3 regions of the Sphingomonas sp. NBWT7 genome follow, and region 1 is predicted to be linked to each of the others. Evidence: predicted binding sites of a transcription regulator. Region 1 holds the regulator's gene; each other region holds the start of a gene.
What was found. The regulator LexA, encoded in region 1, represses DNA repair genes until DNA is damaged. The targets are predictions, from matches to a motif close to GTTCCNCNCTTGTTCT.
Positions count from the first base shown of each region.

Region 2: the regulator LexA is predicted to act here: its motif matches at 1,635-1,650, upstream of uvrA (excinuclease ABC subunit UvrA).
Region 3: the regulator LexA is predicted to act here: its motif matches at 1,724-1,739, upstream of recA (recombinase RecA).

Region 1 covers NZ_CP043639.1:3,115,718-3,119,899, forward strand. The annotation lists gene F1C10_RS15095 (ComEC/Rec2 family competence protein) at 1-997, shown strand, start outside; gene lexA (transcriptional repressor LexA) at 1,147-1,809, opposite strand; gene F1C10_RS15105 (molybdopterin molybdotransferase MoeA) at 1,866-3,050, opposite strand; gene F1C10_RS15110 (M24 family metallopeptidase) at 3,138-4,182, shown strand, end outside.
Region 2 covers NZ_CP043639.1:1,582,575-1,586,756, forward strand. The annotation lists gene F1C10_RS07930 (hypothetical protein) at 1-150, opposite strand, end outside; gene F1C10_RS07935 (hypothetical protein) at 575-1,147, opposite strand; gene F1C10_RS07940 (hypothetical protein) at 1,308-1,478, opposite strand; gene uvrA (excinuclease ABC subunit UvrA) at 1,659-4,182, shown strand, end outside.
Region 3 covers NZ_CP043639.1:1,571,551-1,575,732, reverse strand. The annotation lists gene F1C10_RS07890 (lytic transglycosylase domain-containing protein) at 1-1,206, shown strand, start outside; gene F1C10_RS07885 (hypothetical protein) at 1,228-1,572, opposite strand; gene recA (recombinase RecA) at 1,814-2,902, shown strand; gene F1C10_RS07875 (trans-aconitate 2-methyltransferase) at 3,732-4,182, shown strand, end outside.

The sequences.
Region 1 (4,182 bases):
CGGGCTTGCGGTCGAACTCGCGCTGCTGCCGATCGCGGTGTTCCATTTCCACAAGGCCGGGATCTACGGTGCGCTCGCCAACATCGTCGCGATCCCACTGACGACGTTCGTCGCCATGCCGCTGGAGGCGCTGGCGCTCGCGCTCGACATCGTAGGAGCGGGCGCGCCCGCGTGGTGGCTCGCGGGGCATGCGCTCAGCGCGCTGCTGTTGATCGCGCGTACCGTTGCGGCGGCGCCGGGCGCGGTGGCGGCACTGCCCGCAATGCCGCACGGCGCGTTCGCGCTGATGGTTGCGGGCGGGCTGTGGCTCGCGCTGTGGCGCACGCGCTGGCGGCGGCTCGGGCTGCTGCCGCTGGCAGTCGGCGCGGCATGGGCGCTCGCGACCGCGCCACCCGATCTGCTGGTGACGGGTGACGGGCGCCACGTCGCACTGCGCGTCGACGGCGGGCGGGTAGCGCTGCTCCGCGAACGCGCCGGCGATTACGCGCGCGACATGCTGACGGAGAATGGCGGGAGCGACGACGAGCCCGTGCTGCTATCGGCGCAGCGCCAGGCGCAATGCTCGCGCGACCTGTGCCGCGCGGATGTGATCCGGGACGGGCGTCGCTGGCGCATCCTGGCGACGCGCAGCGCCTATCTCGTCCCGGTGCGCGAACTAATCGCGGCGTGTCGGTCGGCGGACATCGTGATCAGCGAGCGCCGGCTGCCACGTGGCTGCACGCCGCGCTGGCTTCGCCTCGACCGGGCGACGCTGGCGCAGACCGGCGGCGTCGCGCTGACGCTGGCGACGGGGCGGGTGATGACGGTGCGGCAGGCGGGGGATCGCCATCCTTGGGTGTTGGCGGCGGCGCCTGCGTTTACCGCGGCGCGACCGAAGAGCGGCGACTATCGCAAGGGGTGGACGCGGTTTGGAGAGAAACGCCCGATGCGCGGTCCGACTGTTCGCCGACCGCAAGAGCGACTTAGCGAACCGATGCCTGACGCCTATACCCGGTGATACGATCGAGCTGCGCTTCAACGGACGAGATCAGCGATCGACTGACTGCCGATCCACGGTCTCAACGCGAACGCCGCGGCCCGTCAATCGCCAGGCGTTATGCGTACGCAAGCGCACGTGATCCGCCGAGCCTCGCCGCGCCTGATCGATCAGGAATAGCGGCGCAGAATACCTGCGAGCTTGCCCTGCACGCGAACCTGTGCGGGGGCGTAGCGCTGCGGATCATAGGCGCGGTTGGCCGGATCGAGCCGTACCATCGCGCCTTCGCGGCGGAAATACTTCAGCGTCGCCTCGTTGTCCTCGATCAGCGCCACGACGATCTCGCCGTCGCGCGCCACGTCCTGCTTGCGGATCAGCGCGAAATCGCCGTCGAGGATGCCGGCTTCGACCATCGAATCGCCCGCGACCTCGAGCGCGAAATGTTCGCCCGAGCCGAGCAGGGCGGCGGGGACGGGAAGCGACGTCGCGCCCTCGAACGCCTCGATCGGTACGCCCGCGGCGATGCGGCCGTGCAGCGGCACCTCGACCACGTCGTTGGCAGGTTCAGGCAGGATGCGCCGCGTCGACGGGGCGGCGGCGGTGCGCTTGGCATCCGTCCGCTCGGGCATCTTGAGCACTTCGAGCGCGCGCGCGCGGTTGGGCAGGCGGCGCAGGAAACCGCGCTCCTCGAGCGCCGAGATCAGCCGGTGCACGCCCGACTTCGACTTGAGGTCGAGCGCCTCCTTCATCTCCTCGAACGACGGCGACACGCCGGTATCTTCCAACCGATCGCTGATGAAACAGATCAGCTCGTGCTGCTTCCTGGTAAGCATCGCACCTTCTCCGCCGTGAACAGACGAAGAACCTTTAAGGAACGTATCAGTCGGCGTCAAGCGATCATGAGGATTTCCGCCGAGTCGCCAGCAGCGCGCCCGGGATCGTACGGCGGGCGCACGACAAGGCAGTCGGCGCGCGCGAGGGTCAGCAGCATCGAGCTGTCCTGAATGCCCGCGACGAGCGCGCGCCCGTCGCGCAAGCCTGCACGCATATAATCGGTGCGCGGGCCGTTGGCGGGCAGCGGCTCGCCGAGGATCGCGTGTGTCGTCGCGGGAAGCGGATTCGCCGCGCCACCGAGCCGCGCGATCAGCGGCTTGACGAAGAGCAGCGCGGTGACGAACGCCGACACCGGGTTACCCGGCAGCCCGAGCACCGCCATCTGCCCGCGCCGGCCGGCCATCAGCGGCTTGCCTGGGCGGAGCGCGACGCGCCAGAAGTCGATCGTCGCTCCGGCGCCAAGCAGCGCCGGCCGGACGAGATCGTGATCGCCGACCGACGCCCCGCCGGTGGTGACGAGCAGATCCGCCTCCACGGTCGCGAAAGCATCCGCGAGCGCGCCGAGCCGATCGGGCAGGATGCCGAGGTCGACGATCTCGACCGGCAGATCGGCGAGTAGCGCGCGCAGCAGCAGGCGGTTCGATTCGGGCAGAGCTTCGGGCCCGGCATCGCTGCTCGGCTCGACCAGCTCGTCGCCGGTGGCGGCGATCGCGACGCGAACGCGGCGGTGCACCGAGACGTGGCCGACCCCGCCGGTCGCGGCGACCGCGAGCCGCGCGGGCGTCAAGCGCTCGCCGGCGGTCGCCAGAACGTCGCCCTCAGTGAAGTCGAGCCCACGCCGGCGGACGTTGCCGCCGCGGCGCAGCGGCCCTTCGCCGTCGAGGATCAGCGTCGCGCCGTCACGCACCGCTTCCTCCTGCACCATGACCGTGTCAGTGCCGTCGGGCAGCGCGGCGCCGGTGAAGATGCGTACCGCCTCGCCCGCGCCGACGCTGCCGTCGAACGGCCGCCCAGCGGCGCTCTCGCCGATCACCTGCCACGGGCCCGGCAGATCGGCAAAGCGCAAGGCATAGCCATCCATCGCCGACAGGTCGCGCGCGGGCTGCGTACGCCGCGCGTGATGATCAGCCGCACACCAGCGGCCGGCGGCGGCGACGATCGGAAGGGTTTCACTGGCGACAGGGGCGAAGCCGGCGAGCAAGCGCGCCTGCGCCTCGGCGACGGGAAGAAGCTCGGTCATCGATCGGCGGCGTGGCAGATTCGGCGCGCGAGTGACAGCCCGATCGGCTAGGCCCGAAGCAACGAACGAAAACGGGGGGACACGAACATGCGGCGGTGGATGGCGGCGGCGCTCGCGGGGCTGGTGGCGGCAGGGGCGGGGGCGCAGATGGCGGGCGGGCGGTCGGCGGGTGCACCGTCGGCGTTCGATCAGGCGGAAACGTTATCGCCGGTCGCACCCGCGGTGCTGCCGCTGCGCGAGCAGGCGCGGATCCGCGACGGCTGGCTGCGCGAGCGGCTCGACCGGCTGGTGCCGGCGCTGATGCGCGAGAACAAGGTCGACATGTGGATCCTCGCCGCGCGCGAATATGCCGAGGATCCGGTGTTATCGACGATGCTCGATGCGGAAAGTTTCCACGCGCGGCGCCGTACGATTCTGGTGTTCTTCGATCCGGGGCATGGCCGGCCGGTCGAGCGCTTCACCGTCAGCCGCTACGGGCTCGCGGAGCTGTTCGACGCGGCGTGGAAGCCCGAGACGCAGCCCGACCAGTGGCAGCGACTCGCTGAGATCGTGCGCGAGCGGCGGCCGTGCCGCATCGCCGTCAACGTCTCGTCCGCGAGCGCGTTCGGCGATGGGCTGACCAAGAGCCAGTATGACGAACTCGCCGCCGCGCTCGGCGACGATGCGAAGCGGATCGTGCCGGCGGGGGCGCTGGCGATCAACTGGCTCGAGTCGCGCACCCCGGCGGAGATGGCGCGCTATCTCGAGATCGTGCGGCTGGCGCATGCAATCATTGCGCAGGGCTTCTCGACGCAGGCGGTGACGCCGGGGCGAACGACCGCCGCCGACCTCGTCTGGTGGTATCGCGAGCGGATTGCCGGGTTGAAGCTTGCCACCTGGTTCCAGCCGTCGGTCGCGATCTACCGGCGCGGCGCCGGGGAACTTGGCGGCGACGAGGTGATCCGGCCGGGCGACATGCTGTGGGTCGATTTCGGGATCACGTACATGGGGCTCAACACCGATACGCAGCACCTTGCCTATGTCCTGCGGCCGGGCGAGCGGGCGGCGCCGCAAGGCTTACGCGACGGGCTGGCGGCGGCGAATGGCGTGCAGGATGCGGTGACCGGCGCGTATCGCACAGGGCTCAATGGCA
Region 2 (4,182 bases), 1.5 Mb from region 1:
ATAGCTCTTGCCCGTCGCCTCGGCGCGAAACACCCCCACCGCCGCCGCCTCGCGCTCCATCACCTTCGTCGGCAGCGCCTTGGTAATGGACACCCCGATCGGCGCCTTCTCGCGCTCCATCGCCGAGTGCAGGTCGCGGATCATCTGCACGGCGACGTTTTGGCTGCCCTTGACCGAGATGAGCGCTGAGCGCGATGAATTGGTTCCTCGGTCGAAAACGACCAAAACAGCGTGCAAGTATCCGAATTGATCCAGATTTCCACACGCTGCGTTCGGCGAATTACTCAGCTTTGTGAGGCGTCGCCAAGTGCTTAAGGCTTCTGGTTCTGTGACATCACCGATGCGCCGAGTGATTTCCGCTCGGCTACCGTCAGCGATTTCCCGCGCATCGCCTTGCTGGCGATCGATGTGACAGTTTTGCCGCTGTCACGCGGCGTCGGCGGTTTCCCGCGACCTTTCCTTGCCATTGACATTCAATCGCAAAATTGACGGTTTCGCCACGATTGAATATGTATGGCCCCGGCGTGTCGGCCGGGGCCTGCCGGTCTTACCGGCTAGTTACCTAACAATGCCGTCACGCTGAACCACCTCCCTCCGTACTAGACTGGGAGTTAAGTTGCGGGTGCGAGGGGGTTGCCGCCCCCTCGTCCCGGTCGGTTGGTTTGGCCGGAGCCTCCCCAATCTCGTCAAGGGGCAGTTCATCCCCCATAAGTGCGTCAAAATCGGCCTCGTTCAGCTTCCACACTCGCCCTTCAAGCCGAATACGCTCGGCCTCCTTTAGGCGGGAGAGTTGAGGGCTCAGGCTAGTGCGCGCGATGTCGAGTCGCCCCCACTCCTGCCGGAAATGAACAAGCAATTCGTTTGCCGTAGCGCCGTTCGCGAAGCGTTCTGCAAGCGCACGAACGATCATCTGCTTCATCGTCATGTGTTGCGCATCTGGATGTGCAAGACGCGCGTGATATGCCGCTGATCGCTCGCTGGCATCATTGCCCGATGCCGCGATGGGATCGCTCGTCATCGCAGCGATACCAGCTTCAATCTGGCGAAGTTCCTTCTCTATACCACGCATGGTCGTGCGCACCGCCTCGAGTCGACCACTCAGGTCGGCACGGCGCTGACGCAGCATACGAAGCGAATCGGTTTCCATCGCAAGCCCAGATACGCAAAGATCCGAAAGAGTTGCAACCCATCGTTGCACACAACTTTCAGATAATTTTTTTCTGGACTCCTTTTGTTCTCGGCGGCTCGAGGGTCGCCAGCAAATCTAATTCTAAACGGCGGGCTTTTGTCGCGCAGTTCGCACAATCTTATCGTGTTTGCCCAGCCGTTGCCCGGTCGTTCCAGTGCCACGTGTCCTCGAACGGCTCCATCTGCGCGTCCGATTGCGTGCCGGTCGGTGATCGGAACAGGATGTTGTAACTGGTATTCGAATTGAACGGCGGGTCGAGATAGACGAGGTCGACGCTCTCGTCGCGCACGTGCGCGCGTAGCACGTCCAGATTGTCGCCCCCGTTTGTCGGCGCGCTAGAGCCGGTTGGTCATCGCCGCACTGTAGCGCCGCTGCGCCGCGCGGCAATCGACCCACTCGCAACCCCGCGCCCCTCTTCCTACATTGCCGGCCTATCCTCCCGACCGGAACGGAAGTAGAACCCGCCTTTATGCTGACCCATATTTCCGTCCGCGGCGCGCGCGAGCACAATCTGAAGGACGTGAGCGTCGATATCCCGCGCGATACGCTGACGGTGATCACCGGCCTGTCGGGCTCGGGCAAGTCCAGCCTCGCCTTCGACACCATCTATGCCGAGGGCCAGCGCCGCTACGTCGAATCGCTGTCGGCCTATGCGCGCCAGTTCCTCGAGTTGATGCAGAAGCCCGATGTCGATCATATCGAGGGCCTCTCGCCGGCGATCTCGATCGAGCAGAAGACCACCAGCCGCAACCCGCGCTCCACCGTTGCGACGGTGACCGAGATCTACGATTACATGCGCCTCCTCTGGGCGCGCGTCGGTATCCCCTATTCGCCCGTCACCGGCCTGCCGATCGCGGCGCAGACCGTCAGCCAGATGGTCGACCGCGTCATGGCGCTGCCCGAGGGCACGCGGCTCTACCTGCTCGCCCCCGTCGTGCGCGGCCGCAAGGGCGAGTATCGCAAGGAGCTCGCCGAGTGGCAGAAGGCGGGCTTCACCCGCGTCCGTATCGACGGTGAGATTCACGAGATCGACGAGGCCCCCGCGCTCGACAAGAAGTACAAGCATGACATCGAAGTCGTCGTCGATCGCCTCGCGGTGAACGCCGACATTTCGACGCGCCTCGCCGACAGTTTCGAGACCGCGCTGAAACTCGCCGAGGGCCTCGCCTATGTCGATCTCGCCGACGGCGTCGTGCCGGGGCGTGAGGATGAGGCGGCGTCGGGCGGCCAGATGAAGAACGCCGGCATCCCCGCCAACCGCATCGTTTTCTCCGAGAAGTTCGCCTGCCCCGTCTCCGGCTTCACCATCGCCGAGATCGAGCCGCGCTTGTTCTCCTTCAACGCGCCGCAGGGCGCCTGCCCGGCGTGCGACGGCCTCGGCGAAAAGCTGATCTTCGACGAGGATCTCGTCGTTCCCAACCACGCGCTCACTATCAAGAAGGGCGCCGTCGTCCCCTGGGCGAAATCGAACCCGCCCTCGCCCTATTACATGCAGGTGCTGGGCAGCCTCGCGCGCGAGTTCGGCTTCAGCCTCGACACCCCCTGGTCCGACCTGCCCGAGGAAGTCCACCAGACGATCCTCCACGGCACCCGCGGCAAGCCCGTCACCCTCACCTTCATCGACGGCAAGAAGAGCTACGACGTCAAGAAGCCGTTCGAAGGCGTCATCGGCAACTTGAACCGCCGCATGCTCCAAACGGAAAGCGCGTGGATGAAGGAGGAGCTCGGCAAGTACCAGTCGTCGCAGCCCTGCGAGGTGTGCCACGGCGCCCGTCTCAAGCCCGAGGCGCTGGCGGTCAAGGTCGCGATGCAGGACATCAGCCACGCCACCCACCTCTCGGTGGTCGACGCGCTCGCCTTCTTCACCGACCTGCCGAGCCACCTCAACGATCAGCAGCGCGCCATCGCCGAGCGTATCCTGAAGGAGATCGTCGAGCGCCTCGGCTTCCTCAACAACGTCGGCCTCGACTACCTCAACCTCAACCGCACGTCGGGCACGCTGTCGGGCGGCGAGAGCCAGCGCATCCGCCTCGCCAGCCAGATCGGCAGCGGCCTCTCGGGCGTCCTCTACGTCCTCGACGAACCCTCGATCGGCCTGCATCAGCGCGACAACGACATGCTGCTCGCCACGCTCCGCCGTCTGCGCGATCTCGGCAACACCGTGCTTGTCGTCGAGCATGACGAGGATGCGATCCGCACCGCCGATTACGTCATCGACATGGGGCCCGGCGCCGGCGTCCACGGCGGCAGCATCGTCGCGCAGGGCACGCTCAACCAGCTCCTCAAGTCCAAGGGCTCCGTCACCGCCGATTACCTGAACGGCACCCGCGAAGTCCCCGTGCCCGCGAAGCGCCGCAAGGGTTCGGGCAAGAAGCTGACGGTGCACAACGCCACCGCCAACAACCTGACGGGCGTCACCGCGTCGATCCCGCTCGGCACCTTCACCTGCATCACCGGCGTCTCGGGCTCGGGCAAGTCGAGCTTCACCATCGACACGCTCTACGCCGCCGCCGCCCGCGCGCTGAACGGCGCGCGCATCCTCGCCGGCAAGCACGACAAGGTCACCGGGCTCCAGCATCTCGACAAGGTGATCGACATCGATCAGTCGCCGATCGGCCGCACCCCGCGCTCGAACCCGGCGACCTACACCGGCGCCTTCACCCAGATCCGCGACTGGTTCGCCGGCCTGCCGGAGGCGCAGGCGCGCGGCTACAAGCCCGGCCGCTTCTCGTTCAACGTCAAGGGCGGCCGCTGCGAGGCGTGCCAGGGCGACGGCCTGCTCAAGATCGAGATGCACTTCCTCCCCGACGTCTACGTCACGTGCGACGTGTGCCACGGCGCGCGCTACAATCGCGAGACGCTCGAGGTGAAGTTCAAGGGGCTCAGCATCGCCGACGTGCTCGACATGACGGTCGAGGACGCCGCGGAGTTCTTCAAGGCCGTCCCCCCGATCCGCGACAAGATGGCGATGCTGGTCGAGGTCGGCCTCGGCT
Region 3 (4,182 bases), 1.5 Mb from region 1:
CTGCAAGGTCTCGACGGCGACGCGCGCCGGATGGGCGACAAGGCGGCCCGCGGCCAAGGCGACTGGGCGACGCATGCGCGCTGGACGTCGGCGCTGGCGGCGTGGCGGCAGAACGACTGCCAGGCGGCGGGCGCCGGCTTCGAGGCGGTGTCGGCGCGCGCGGGTGACACCGACATGCGCGCTGCCGGCCTCTACTGGGCGAGCCGCGCCGACATGACGTGCGGGCGGCCCGACCGGATCGAGGCGCGGTTGAAGAACGCGGCGCAATATGGCGAGACCTTCTACGGTCAGATCGCCCGCCAGTCGCTCGGCATGACGAGCACGGCAACCAAGCCGCAGCGCGTGACGAGCGACTGGGCGACGCTGGAGCGGCGACCCAACGTGCGCGTCGCCGCGGCGCTGGCCGAGATCGGCGAGAACGACGCGGCCGACCAGGTGATCCGCCAGCAGGCGAAGATCGGCCCGGCGGCGGAATTTGCCAGCCTGGTGCGCGTGACCGAGCAGCTCGACCTGCCGGCGAGCGTTGTGTGGCTGGCGCACAATTGCCCGCAGGGTTTCGTCGCGACCGCCGACACGCGCTATCCCACGCCCAATTGGACGCCCGACACCGGGTGGCGTGTCGACAAGGCGCTGGTCTACGCGCACACGCTGCAGGAATCGGGGTTCCGCAACAAGGTTGTGTCGCCCGCGGGCGCCTATGGCCTGATGCAGATCATGCCGGCGGCGGCGACCGATTACATGCGCGAGCGCGGTATCTCTGTGGACAAGAGCGCGCTGACGCGGCCGTCGACCAACATCGACATCGGGCAGCGCCATCTGGAAAAGCTGCGCGACATGGGACTGACGCAGGGGCTGCTGCCCAAGGTGATCGCGGCATACAATGCGGGGCCCAAGCCTGTCGGCGAGTGGAATTCGCTGGTGCGCGATAATGGCGATCCGCTGCTCTACATCGAGAGCATCCCCTATTGGGAGACGCGCGGCTACGTGGTGACGGTGCTGCGCAACTATTGGATGTACGAGGGGCAGACGGGGCGCCGCGCCTCCGCCAGCCGATCGGCGCTGGCGCAGGGGATGTGGCCGCGCTTTCCGGGGATGAAGGGCGATGCCGCGGTGCGCATCGCCGGCCGCCCCGCCGCCAACACGGTGGCGGTGAACGCGGCGGTCGCGCCGGGCGCGGGCACGACGACGGTGGCGAGCGCGCAGTAGCGGCGGGCCTGCCGCCGCGGGTCAGTGCCCGGTAATGTCGATCGCGCGGAAATCATCGCCGAGCGACACGACATATAGATGCGTGTGGCGTGGGGTGTTCCACTGGATTGTCACGATGTGGCGAGCGACACTCATCGAGCCGGCGATGTCGCTTATCTGATGTTCGCCCCAGCCGCTGTAAACGACGCAGCAATCGTCGGCGAGGGGCGCCGCAGCGACGCTCTCGGCACCGTTCGGTCCCGCCTGCGCAACTTCTCGGATCGCGAGCGCGATCAACTCCTTTCGCCGCGCCTCGTTCGGTGGAAAGCTCAGGCTCGGACAAGAACGTAGCGCCAGCCCCGTGACGGCGAGCAGGGGTATGCTCAAGAAGCCAAGGACCGAGATGATGCTTTCGGGGCGCGCTTGTTCGTCATGCACAATCCGGCGCCGCTAGCATTGGTTGATGTCGATTCGATACCGCCCTCGCTGCGCTTCGGATGCGGTGGAGGAGGCCAAGCGATTGAGCGAAAAAACGCTTGTTCGCTACTTGTTCCACGAGAACAAACGTAATACATGCTGGTTGCCGCGTTGAATGGTTCGCGCGCATGCTCTAGCGAAAGGGCTCTTCATGGCCGCCAATCTCAAGGTGATACCAGCTAACATGGCTAGCCCGACCGCAGACCGTCAGAGCGCGGACCGTCAGAAGGCGCTCGACGCCGCCCTCGCGCAGATCGATCGCGCCTTTGGCAAGGGCTCTGCGATGAAGCTCGGGCAGAAGGAGGCGATGAAGGTCGAGGTGGTGTCGACCGGCAGCCTCGGGCTCGATATCGCGCTCGGCGTCGGCGGGCTGCCCAAGGGACGGATCGTCGAGATCTTCGGCCCCGAATCGTCGGGCAAGACGACGCTGGCGCTGCATGCGATCGCCGAATCGCAGAAGGCCGGCGGCATGGCGGCGTTCGTCGATGCCGAGCACGCGCTTGATCCGGCCTATGCCAAGAAGCTTGGCGTCAATATCGACGATCTGATCGTGTCGCAGCCCGATACCGGCGAGCAAGCGCTGGAGATCGTCGACACGCTGGTGCGATCGAACGCGATCGACGTGCTGGTGGTCGATTCGGTCGCCGCGTTGGTGCCGCGCGCCGAGATCGAGGGCGAGATGGGCGACAGCCACGTCGGCCTGCAGGCACGATTGATGAGCCAGGCGTTGCGCAAGCTGACCGGCACGATCAGCCGTTCGAACTGCCTCGTCATCTTCATCAACCAGATCCGCATGAAGATCGGCGTGATGTACGGCAGTCCCGAGACGACGACGGGCGGCAATGCGCTCAAGTTCTACGCTTCGGTGCGGCTTGACGTGCGGCGCATCGGCTCGGTCAAGGATCGCGAGGAGGCGACCGGCAACCAGACGCGCGTCAAGGTGGTCAAGAACAAGGTCGCCCCGCCGTTCAAGCAGGTCGAGTTCGACATCATGTTCGGTGAGGGCATCTCCAAGCTGGGTGAGATCATCGATCTTGGCGTCAAGGCCGGCCTGGTCGAGAAGTCGGGATCGTGGTTCAGTTACGATTCGATCCGCATCGGGCAGGGGCGCGAGAATTCGAAGAACTACCTGCGCGAGAACGTCGAGGTCGCCGAGCGGCTCGAGAAGCAGATTCGCGGGCGCCAGGAAGGGCTCGGCGAGGAATTGATGGCCGGTCCGAGCGACGACGACGACGTCTGAGCCGAAGCCATCGGCAGTACGTGAAATGGGCCGGCCGCCGCGCGCGACCGGCCCTTTTTCGTTTTTCGAAACTTGCGCGATGGGTGAAGCCGTGACGGGCAGCGGCGGGCGTCTTTCTCGCTTCTGTTTCGCGCCGCCGTTTTGGCCTTGCCTTAAGGGCTGCAGCAAAATCGCATCGGGCATCGGGCATCGGGCATCGGGCATTGGGCGTTGGGCATCGTGGGCTAGGTAATCTAGGATCCACATGCTCGTCGGAGGGTGATTACCGGACGTGAAGCTATACGCGCGGGCTATCGCGGGCGGGCCGCCGGTTATGGCAGACGGCCATCTAGTCTAGTCGTCCGATACCGCTCCGGGACCGCTGATTGCAGCGACCCGGCCGGAGTTCATTCGCGCTCGGTGACGGCGTTTGTTCGATATCGTGCGGACGTTGTCTGAGTACGAGTAGGGTCTGGTTTCCGTCCAGCAGGCACGGTTTGCGGGCTGATCATCGTGGCGAACGACCGCTGGCCGTTAGATAGGTCGGGGCGGCAGGATCATGGGGTTCGTGTCGAAGCCGTGCAAAATATCGTGCCTGCTTGTCGCGGCTATCCCTGCGATGGCGTAATCACTCCGATGAGTGGTCGGTTCTCGTACCGCGCTTTAAGGATGGGGCGTCGCTCTCTCGGGATTGCGCGTCGCATGCCAACTCGAGGATCGTCGGTTGGGAATGATTGAGGGGCTGCGTCCGGCTCCAGGCGATGGCGTCAGTGCGGCGACGTCCGGCTGATCCTATCGCGGCGGTACGCAGACGCTTATCGTGTCCGCACCAGCCGTAAGGAACCGACGCATGACCACCGCACCCGAATGGCAGACCCGCGTGGGCGACGTGTGGGCAGCGGAGTGGCGGCGGACGGATCGGAGCTTCGCGGATCTCTCGCGTCAGCTGGATGTCGCGATCGCGGCGGTGGCGCCGGAGGATGGCCGCGCGGCCGATCTGGGATGCGGGGCGGGGGTGACGAGCCTGTCGCTCGCGGCGGCACGCCCCGGCCTCGCGATCGACGGGTTCGATCTGTCGCCGGCACTGATCGACGTCGCGCGCGCACGGGCGGCCGGGCAGGGGGCGGGCAACGTGACCTTTGCGGTCGGTGCGGTGCCGGCGGCATTGGGCGCGACGCCGCGCTACGACCTGGCGGTGTCGCGCCATGGCGTGATGTTCTTCGACGATCCGCGCGCGGCCTTCGCCGGCATTCGCACGGCCATGACGCCGGGCGCCGCACTGGTTTTTTCCTGCTTCCGAA